3 regions of the Oerskovia sp. PE-21s genome follow, and region 1 is predicted to be linked to each of the others. Evidence: riboswitches for the same ligand, from Rfam matches in the RefSeq annotation. Region 1 holds a riboswitch; each other region holds the start of a gene.
What was found. Region 1 has a riboswitch for S-adenosylmethionine ahead of ACZDYF_RS10925 (NADPH-dependent FMN reductase). Riboswitches for the same ligand answer to the same signal wherever they lie in the genome.
Positions count from the first base shown of each region.

Region 2: it holds a riboswitch for S-adenosylmethionine, as region 1 does, so the genes downstream of both, ACZDYF_RS09050 (hypothetical protein) here and ACZDYF_RS10925 (NADPH-dependent FMN reductase) in region 1, are expected to answer to the same signal.
Region 3: it holds a riboswitch for S-adenosylmethionine, as region 1 does, so the genes downstream of both, ACZDYF_RS12255 (ABC transporter substrate-binding protein) here and ACZDYF_RS10925 (NADPH-dependent FMN reductase) in region 1, are expected to answer to the same signal.

Region 1 is NZ_JBUXJM010000004.1:482,408-485,672, reverse strand. Features, by position in the region: gene gdhA (NADP-specific glutamate dehydrogenase) at 1-1,002, opposite strand, end outside; SAM riboswitch class IV at 1,266-1,375, shown strand; gene ACZDYF_RS10925 (NADPH-dependent FMN reductase) at 1,396-2,049, shown strand; gene ACZDYF_RS10920 (flavin reductase family protein) at 2,046-2,612, shown strand; gene ACZDYF_RS10915 (hypothetical protein) at 2,684-3,100, opposite strand; gene ACZDYF_RS10910 (LLM class flavin-dependent oxidoreductase) at 3,260-3,265, opposite strand, start outside.
Region 2 is NZ_JBUXJM010000004.1:101,740-105,004, forward strand. Features, by position in the region: gene ACZDYF_RS09040 (transglutaminase-like domain-containing protein) at 1-244, opposite strand, end outside; gene ACZDYF_RS09045 (hypothetical protein) at 390-1,106, opposite strand; gene ACZDYF_RS09050 (hypothetical protein) at 1,239-1,613, opposite strand; SAM riboswitch class IV at 1,719-1,830, opposite strand; gene ACZDYF_RS09055 (cold-shock protein) at 1,960-2,163, opposite strand; gene ACZDYF_RS09060 (polysaccharide deacetylase family protein) at 2,346-3,265, opposite strand, start outside.
Region 3 is NZ_JBUXJM010000005.1:247,295-250,559, reverse strand. Features, by position in the region: gene ACZDYF_RS12255 (ABC transporter substrate-binding protein) at 1-1,364, opposite strand, end outside; SAM riboswitch class IV at 1,655-1,766, opposite strand; gene proB (glutamate 5-kinase) at 1,838-2,980, opposite strand; gene obgE (GTPase ObgE) at 3,231-3,265, opposite strand, start outside.

The DNA.
Region 1 (3,265 bases):
CGCGACGAGCTGCTTGGCGTCCTGCTCGGTCAGCTCGTTCTGGGTGGCGCACGGCAGCGCGACCGTCGCGGGGACGTCCCAGATGCTGCCGCCCGTCACGAGGCGCGCGCCGGGGCGGCGCTCGACGTAGTCGGCCACGCGCCCGCGCTCGACCTCCTTGATCTGGCGGAGCAGGTCGACGTCCACGCCTGCCTCGTCCACCACGTAGCCCGAGGAGTCGGAGAAGGACACGACGTTCGCACCGAGCTGCTGGGCCTTCTGGATCGCGTAGGTCGCGACGTTCCCCGATCCGGAGACGACGACGCGCTGGCCGTCGAAGCTCTGGCCCTTGGTACGCAGCATGTGGTCCGCGAAGAACACCGTGCCGTAGCCCGTGGCCTCGGTCCGCACGAGCGACCCGCCCCAGCTGATGCCCTTGCCCGTGAGGACGCCGGACTCGTAGCGGTTCGTGATGCGCTTGTACTGGCCGAACAGGTAGCCGATCTCGCGGCCTCCCACGCCGATGTCCCCCGCAGGGACGTCGGTGTACTCGCCGATGTGGCGGTAGAGCTCGGTCATGAAGGACTGGCAGAAGCGCATGACCTCGCCGTCGGACTTGCCGCGCGGGTCGAAGTCCGAACCGCCCTTGCCGCCGCCGATGGGCATGCCCGTGAGGGAGTTCTTGAAGATCTGCTCGAACCCGAGGAACTTGACGATTCCCAGGTACACCGACGGGTGGAAGCGCAGACCGCCCTTGAACGGGCCGAGGGCCGAGTTGAACTCGACGCGGAAACCGCGGTTGATCTGGACGTGGTTCTGGTCGTCGACCCACGGCACGCGGAAGATGATCTGGCGCTCGGGCTCGCAGATGCGCTCGAGCACGGCCGCGTCGACGTACTGGGGGTTCTTCTGGAGCACCGGCCCGAGCGAGTCGAAGACCTCGCGAACTGCCTGGTGGAACTCGACCTCACCAGGGTTGCGGGCGAGGACCTCGTCGAAGACGGACTGCAGACGACTATCCATGGAGTGCTCCTCGGCAGGGCGGGCTTTGAACCGCACCAGGTTACGTACTCGTAAACAGCGCCGTACTCCCGTCCCACTCTGGGAGACGCCGGGCTCACGACCTGGGACGTTGCTCATGCCCGGGGCAACAGTCCGGTCTCCCTGCGTCGGTCGACACCGTGCGACGTGCCAGAGCACGCAGCACGAAACCTCCGTCCACCCCGTGAGAATTCTCGACCGGATCGGTGCAGAAAGCCCCCCACAGGTCTATACCCCTGTCCAGAGGTCACGAGCACCAGCGCGAAGCCCCGGCTCGCTGGTCAGCAACCCCTTCACGACGGGGTGCTCCGGGAGATGACCCGGCCGCGCCGGCACGACGCGGCAAGCGTGCAGCACGACGACAGTGAGGAAGCGATGACCCAGCACCCTGCAGCCCCCCGCCCCACGCAGACCGACCACCCGCGACCGGCCCTGGTCACCCTGGTCGGCAACCCCCGTCCCGGGTCGCGGACCCTGGCCGCCGCCCGGACGGTCGCGGCCCGGGTCGCCGACCACCTGGGCCTGGCCGCGGCCGACGTGAACGGGCCTGACGTGAACGGGCCCGACCATGCCACGATCGACCTCGCCGAGATCGCGACCGAGATCCTCGCCCCCGAGCACCCGCGCGCCGACGCCGCGCGGGAGACCGCCGCGGGCGCCGCGGTCCTGGTCGTCGCGACGCCCGTCTACAAGGGCTCGTACACCGGCCTCCTCAAGGCGTTCCTCGACCTCTACGGCCCGGACGGGCTGGCCGGCGTCGTGGCCGTCCCGGTCGTGGTGTCGGGCAACCCCGCGCACGCTCTCGCGGGCGAGGTGCACCTGCGCCCGCTCCTCGTCGAGCTCGGCGCGACGGTCCCCGCACGCACGCTGACCCTCCTGGACTCCCGGCTGGGCGAGGCCGACCTCACGAGCGCCGTCGACGCCTGGCTCGACCACGCAGGAGGTCCCCTGCTGCGGGCGGCGGGCGACGCCGTCGGGCAGGAGACCACCCACCGGACCGCCCCCGAGCTCGCCGAGGTGACCCGATGACCGCCGAACCCACGACCCGCTCCGACGTCGCGCGCCTCGCCGGGCTCGAGGCCCTGCTCCACGAGCAGGACGAGCCGCAGCTCAGCGCCGACGCCTACAAGGCGGTGTTCCGGCAGCACCCCGCGGGCGTCGCGGTGATCGCGCTCGAGCACGAGGGCCGGCCCGTGGGCTTCACGGCGACGTCGGTCATCTCGGTCTCGGCCGCGCCGCCGCTGCTCGCGTTCTCGCTCGCGTCGACGTCGTCGTCGTGGCCCGCGATCTCCGCGGCCCGCACGGTCACGGTCAACTTCCTCAGCGCCGACCAGGACGACGTATCCGCGCGGTTCGCGACGAGCGGGATCGACCGCTTCGCAGCCGGCGGGTGGGCTCCTCTCGCGTCCGGGGAGCCCGTGATCGACGGCGCGCTGTCCTGGGTGCGCGGCCGCATCATCCAGCGCACGCCCGTGGGCGACAGCTACCTGGTCTCGCTGCGCGCGCTCGCGTCGGGGACCCGGGCGGACGCCACGCCGCTCGTCTACCACGACCGGTCCTACCACCGGATCGGGGACCACTCGGCCCTCTGAGGCCCACGATCTGGGTGAGGGGCCCGACGGCGGAGCGCGCCGCCGTCGGGCCCCTCACCCGTGCCGCCTGGCTACCAGGTCCACCCGCGCGCGCTGAGCTCGAGCTCCTCGCGCAGCCGCTCGTCCTCGTCGCTGCGCAGCCCCGCGCGCAGCGGGTCGGCCACGACGTCGAGGCCGCTGAGCCGGCACGCCTCGCGCAGCAGCGCGTCGTACGCGCCCTGCGCGGCGAGGTAGTGGTGGGCGCGGGCGTAGACGTCCGGGTCGGCCTCGACCGCGCGCAGCTCGTCGGCGAGCCGCCCGAGGCGGATCTGGAGCGCGAGCGCGACGAGAGGATCGGGAGCCCGACGGCGCCGCTCGCGCAGGGTGGTCCGATGCGGTCCGGGTGGCGGGAGGGCATCGGTGGAAGACCGGCCGACGCGCATCGTGCACCAGGCGATGGCGGCGACCAGGGCCGCGCACACCGCTCCGGAGACCACGAGGAGCCACATCGTCGGAGCCTTCTTCCGTGCCCGTGCCCGGCGCACGCGAGGGCCCGCCGGACACTTCCAGCCTAGGCCGAGCGGGAACGCTCCGCCAGGGTGCCGGTCGTGCCCGGCCGGCCCGCGGTCGGCCTCTGCCGGGCGTCCCTCGCCCGCTCCCCAGCAGGCCTACCG
Region 2 (3,265 bases), 380 kb from region 1:
TCGCGAGCCACCGGCTGTCGACGTCCGTGGCACGCTCGGCCGGCATGACCGCAGCCTCGGCGCGATAGTGCGCGATCACGTTGCGCGCGACCTGCCCCAGGGCGTCCGGTGCGGTGGGCGCTGCCCGCAGGAGGTGGGCGTGCTCCCCGGGCGAGGAGTACGGCGAGTGGGCCACCCAGCGGGCGACCGCGGGATGGACGGCGGTCGCGCCGACCTGCTCGAGGCGGTTGGACGGGTCGTTCATCGGATCCTCCGAGGTCGCGGGTCACGAGCGGCGTGATGCCGGGCACCAGTGTCGACCGCGTCGCGCGACAGGGCAATGCCTCGGCCCGGCGGCCCGTCGGCTCCGTCCGAGCGACGGCCGAGCGACGGCCGGGCGGACGAGGTCCTCAGAAGTCTCCGAACCCGCCGAAGTCCCCACCGCCGAAGTCCCCACCGCCGAAGTCGCCGAAGCCCCCACCTAGGTCGCCCCCGCCTCCGGCCTCGGTGAAGTCGCCGCCGCCGGCGTCGCCGGCTCCGGGGTCGCCGGCTCCGGGGTCGCCCTCGGTCGCGCCCGGGTCGCCTGCGCCCGAGGTGCCGCCGTCGCCCGCGAAGTCGGCCGTGGGGTCGCCGAACATCGGGCCGAACATCATGTTGGCGACCGCGGAGCCGATCACGACGCCCGCGATGGTGCCGAGCATGCTCGAGCCGATCATCGAGCCCATGCCCGGCCCGCCCGGCCCGCCCTGCCTGCCGCCGAACGACCGTTCGAGCGTGCCGGGGTTGCGCATCTCGGCGCGGGTCGCCATGCGGGCGAGCGACTGCGGGTCGTCGGAGGTAGCGCGCTCGGCGGGCGGCACGTTCTCACCCAGCTCGGTCAGCACGCGTCGACGCTGCTCGGGCGTCAGCCGCTCGAACGCCTCGGCGTGCGCCTGCTCGACGGCCTCCGGGGGAGCCGTGCGCAGCAGGTAGCGGTAGCGGTCGATCGCGACGTCGTCCTCGCTGCGCGCGGGGCCGGTCCGGGCAGGGGGTGGCGTGCCGTAGGCGGGCGCACCGGGACGGTCTGCCGAGCCGTGGGGCCCGTCGTCCTGCGGGGCGCGGCCGAGGAGGCGGTCGAGGAATCCCATGAGCGTGTCCTTCTGGTCGAACCGTCGAGGGCGGGTGCCCTCACCGGTTCAACGCGGCGCCCGGCCCGCCCGTTCCGCCGAGTGCATGATCCGGCTGTGAGACGCCCGGCGAGTCGCAGCCGGATCACGCACTTAGCGGCGAGCGTGGGGCGGCTCCGGCGCCGGACCCACCCCGCCGACCAGCCGCACGTTGAGCGCCCGTCCCGCGAGCTCGAGCGCGTGGTACTGCTCGTGCACCCGCACGGTCGCCCCGGGGTCGAGGGCGAGGCTCGTGTGGTGCCACACCCGGCACGCTCCCTCGCCCGTCGCGTACTCGACGACGACCTCGGTGCCGCCGCTGGTCGTGCGCACCGCGAGCACGACGCCCTCGCGCCATCCCCAGGGCCGGTTGCGGAGCATGCGCTCGTGGACGGGGTGCAGCAGGTGCCCGGCGTCGAACCGGTCGCACACGGTGGGCGGGGGACAGGCGACGACCGTCGCCCGGCGTTCCATGACGCGCTCGGCCATGGTGCTCCTTCTCTCCGTGCCCGACGACGGGGCTCACCCGCGTGCGCACGCCCACCCGGGAGGCTCCCCGGATGAGGGGCACGAGGAGGCGCCCTACGACGTCGGGCCTCGCTCTTCCCCCACGGTCGTGGGGGCGGGTCTTCCTCCGGGAGCACCGTGCGCGTCGCGCGGTTGCCGGACCAGCACGCCGGAGGGCGGTTCGCTGGTCCTCTGGACCGTTCTCAGTTCTACCACGGCGTCACCGACCGAGCACAGGGAGCACCTGGTCCTGGACGCACGAGTGCCCCCGACCGAGACGGTCGGGGGCACTCGTTCAATGATCAGCTACGCCCGGAGGCGAGTGAGATCAGAGCGGGCGGATGTTCTCCGCCTGCGGGCCCTTGGGGCCCTGCGTCACGTCGAACTCGACGCGCTGGTTCTCCTCGAGCGAGCGGAAGCCCTGCGTCTGGATGGCGGAGTAGTGCGCGAACACGTCGGCGCTGCCGTCCTCAGGTGCGATGAAGCCGTAGCCCTTTTCGCCGTTGAACCACTTCACGGTTCCCAATGCCATGGGGATCTCCTTCTAGAGTTTCAAACAGCTCCATGATCTGGAGCCGAACATCACGGTGTTCGTCGTCAACTCTTGGGTAACAAGGTTCGCGGTGGCATGGGGCCGTTGCGCAAGGACAAGCGAGGCACTGCAATCTCACCGGCTACGGTACAGGGGTTACTCCGACTGTGCTAGCCCTGATGCTAACGATTGAAGTACGCCTGCCCGCCAACCAGGTCAGGGCCGAGCAAATCGGGCACCGTCACGAGCGTGTAGCCGGCAGCCCGCAGACCGTCCACGATGCCCGGGACGGCGTCGACGGTCGAGGCGTGGATGTCGTGCATCAGGAGGATCGCCCCAGGTCGGACGCCTGCGAGCGCCCGCTCGGTCGTCATGGCCGTGTCCTTGTTCTTCCAGTCCTCGGTGTCGACGTCCCACAGGATCGCCGGCTCGTTCCGCTCGGAGAGGACGCTCGTCACAGTGTCGCTCCTCGCGCCGTACGGAGGGCGTACGAGGGTCGGTCGGACGCCTGACGCGGCCTCGACCGCGTCCGCCGTCGACGTCAGCTCGTCCGTGATCTGGTCCGAGCCGAGCTTGGACAAGTCCGGGTGGGACCAGGTGTGGTTACCGATGGCGTGCCCTTCGGCGACCTCGCGGCGGACCAGGTCGGGGTGCGACGTGACGGACCGGCCGACGAGGAAGAACGTCGCCTTGGCCTGCTTCTCGGCGAGGGTGTCGAGCAGGCGCGACGTGTGCTTGCCGGGTCCGTCGTCGAACGTCAGGGCCACGCACCTGAGCACCGAGCAGTCCGGGGCTCCCGGGGACGCGGGCGGCACGGGCGGGGTCGTCACGGGGGGTTCGACGGGCGGCGGCGTGATCCCCATGAACGGGGTGCCGCTCGACGCGGTGTCCGCGAGCTGCTTCCCGACCGCGGACAGGACCGTCCGCGTCGCGTCGGGCTCGAAGCGCACGGCCAGCTCTCCGTCCGAGCGGGCAGAGACCAGGCCGGGGGAGAAGACCAGGGTCGCGGCGCCGTCGGGCCCCAGGCGAACGTCCCGGAAGGTGTCCTCCGACGCGGGCACCGGCTCCTCGAACCCGAGCCCGGCCTGGTCGAGCGCCGCGT
Region 3 (3,265 bases), on a different contig from region 1:
CGCGTCAGGTTGTAGTAGTCGAAGTCGAAGTCCCCGGACTTCTTGAGCTCGGTGGACTCGGCGACCGTGACCTGCTTGAGCTGGAGGTCCACGCCGATCTTCGCGAGCTGCTGCTGGACGAGCTCGAGCGGCTCGGCCACCTGCCAGAACGTGACCGTGGTGGACAGCCGCTGACCGTCCTTGACCCGCACACCGTCGGCGCCCTCGACCCAGCCGGCGTCGTCGAGGAGCGCCTCCGCACCGTCCGGGTCGTACGCGAGGTCGTCCGAGACGTCGGCCCACAGCGGGGTCGAGTGCGACAGCACGCTCGTAGCAGGCTCGTCCTGCGGGGTCAGCAGGGTCGCGGCGATCTCCTCGCGGTCGATGCCCTTGCTGATCGCCTGCCGCACCGCCGGGTCGGCGGCGAGCGGTCGCGACTCGTTGGGGAAGAGGTTGAAGACGACGCCCGGGTTCGCCCGGTACGCGAGCCAGAAGCCGTTGCCGTCGAACTGCGGCAGGTCGACCGTGCTGATGGCCGCGGTCGCGTCGATCTGGCCCGAGAGCAGGCTGCCGGTACGCACGCTGGCCTCGGGCACGAACTTCACGGTCACGGTGTCGAGGTACGCCTCCCCGGTGTGGTCGTCGGCCCCGGAGGCCCAGTCGTAGCCGGCGACCTTCTCGAGCACGACCTCCTGGTCGAACGTGTAGGACCTCACCGCGAACGGCCCGGAGCCCACGAACTTCCCGGCGCACCGGTCCTCGACGCTGAGCGCGGCGGAAGCGGGCGAGAGCAGTCCGAGCGAGAACGTCGAGGACGCCTGGAGGAACTGCGCGCTGGGTGCCGAGAAGTCGACCCGCACGGTGCGGGGGTCCACGACCGTGGTTCCCTCGTACCCGACGAGGTAGCCAGAGCCGAGCGAGGCCGCCGCGCCGAGCTCGACGATCTTGTCGAAGTTCGTCTTGACCGCGGCCGCGTCGATCGGCGTGCCGTCGGCGAACGTCGGCCCCTCCCGGAGCGTGAACGTGAAGCTCGTGGCGTCCGCGTCGACCTCCCAGCTCTCCGCGAGCCACGGCAGGATCTCGCCCGTGTCCGGGTCCTGCGCGGTGAGCGAGGCCACGGTCTGGCGGGCCGAGGCGATCGCGTCGTTGTTCCCGACCTGCTGGGGGTCGATGCAGTGCGAGTCGACCGTGACCGCGAAGGTGAGGTTGCCGCCCGGGACGGGCTCCGCCGTCGGGCCGGGGGACGTGCCGTCCGCGGTGCTGCCGCCACCGGAGCCGCACGCCCCGAGCAGGAGCGCCGTCGCGGCGAGCGAGGCCGCGACGAGCGCGCGGCGGGACGGGGCCGTGCGGCCGCCGGGGCCCGAGGGCCAGGTCGAGAGGGACATGCGAGCAGTGCTCCTTCGGTCGTGCGCGCCGTCGGTCCGGCACGGCCGGGGCGCTGAGGGGTCGCCGACGGACCGTGGGTGCGTCGGATCGACGCCGGGCTCACGGTGAGCGGCGGTGGGGGCCGTCAGGGGACGGCGAGGGTGGGACGGGATGTCGGCAGCACGTCAGGAGCGGCGAGGGGTCAGCCGCGTGTCAGCGACAACAGAGCACGAGGGTCCCCGCGTCGAGGCAGCGGACACCCCTGCCGTCGAGCCCCTGTTGCGTTCCGAGTGCGCGCATCGCCCGTTCCTCCGTGTGCTTACCGCGCCCGACGGGTCGCGGTCAGGTACCACCCGGAGCACCCCGTCACGTCGAAGGGTTGCTGGCCAGCGAGCCGGGTCTTGGCGCTGGCGCTCTTCACCTGCCGCACAGGAAAGCCGCCCGAGGCCACCGAGTCAAGGGGTGAGCAGACCGTCCCACCCCGTGAGACGACTCAGGACGCCTTGCGCTTGCGCCCCACGAGCACGAGGTCGTCGCGGTGCACGATCTCGCGGTCGTACCCCTCGCCGAGCTTGTCGCGTAGCTCGTGCGTCGAACGGCCGAGCAGGTCCGGGATGTCGCTCGAGTCGAACGCGACGAGGCCGCGCGCGATCACGCGCCCGTCGGGGGCGACGAGCTCGACGGGGTCGCCCGCGTCGAAGTCTCCCGTGACGCCGACCACGCCCGCGGGCAGCAGCGACGCGCGTCCGCCCAGCACCGCGGCGACCGCCCCCTCGTCGAGCTCGAGTCGTCCGCGCGTGCGGGCCGCGTGCGCGAGCCACAGGCGCCGGCGCGTGGTGCGCTTGCCCGTCACGGCGAACCAGGTCCCCACCTCGTGCCCCGCGAGCGCGCCCTCGGCGTGCGCGGCCTTGGTCAGGACGACCGGGATGCCCGAGCCCGTCGCGATGCGCACCGACTCGAGCTTGGTGAGCATGCCGCCGGTCCCGATCGAGCTGCCCCGGCCCGTGACCTCGATGCCTTCGAGGTCGAGGGCGGACCGGACCTCGCGGATGCGCTGCGTGCCCGGGCGCGAGGGCGGCCCGTCGTACAGGCCGTCGACGTCGGTCAGCAGGACCATCGCGTCGGCGCGCACCAGGTGCGAGACCAGGGCCGCGAGACGGTCGTTGTCCCCGAAGCGGATCTCGTCGGTCGCGACCGCGTCGTTCTCGTTGACGACCGGCACGATGCCCAGGTCCAGGAGCCGCTCGAGCGAGCGCTGCGCGTTGCGGTAGTGCCCGCGGCGGATGGTGTCCTCGGCCGTGAGGAGCACCTGGCCCACGCGGATGCCGTACTCGGCGAACGCCTGGGCGTAGCGGGCGACCAGGAGCCCCTGCCCCACCGAGGCCGCGGCCTGGGCCGTCGCGAGGTCGCGCGGTCGCGCGCTCAGGCCCAGCGGACCGATCCCCGCGGCGATCGCCCCCGACGTCACCAGCACGACCTGCCCGCCCGCCGCGTGGCGGGCCGCGATCACGTCGACGAGCGCGTGCAGGGCCGGGACGCTGAGGTGCCCGTCCGGTCCGGTGAGGGACGAGGAGCCGATCTTGACGACGACCCGGTGGGCCGTGGCGACCTGGGAGCGTGCGGAGAGCGCATTCACGGGCTCATCATCCCGCGCCGGGCGCTCGGACGGGGCGCCGTTTCACCGTGTGACACCTCACGGTGGGACGGCGTGGGCGGCATGCCGCCGGCCCCGGCCCGACGACGACGCTCCCCCTGGGCGCCCGTGCCGCCCGGGCGCGGGGTCGACACCCCCGGGGACGCCGCAGGGCGGGCACGACCCGAGGGGCCGTACCCGCCCTGCGGGCGGACGTGCACGGTCGACGACGCTCGTCGACCCGCGCGGGAGGTCAGTCCTGGTCGGGGTCCGTCCAGTGGCCGGACT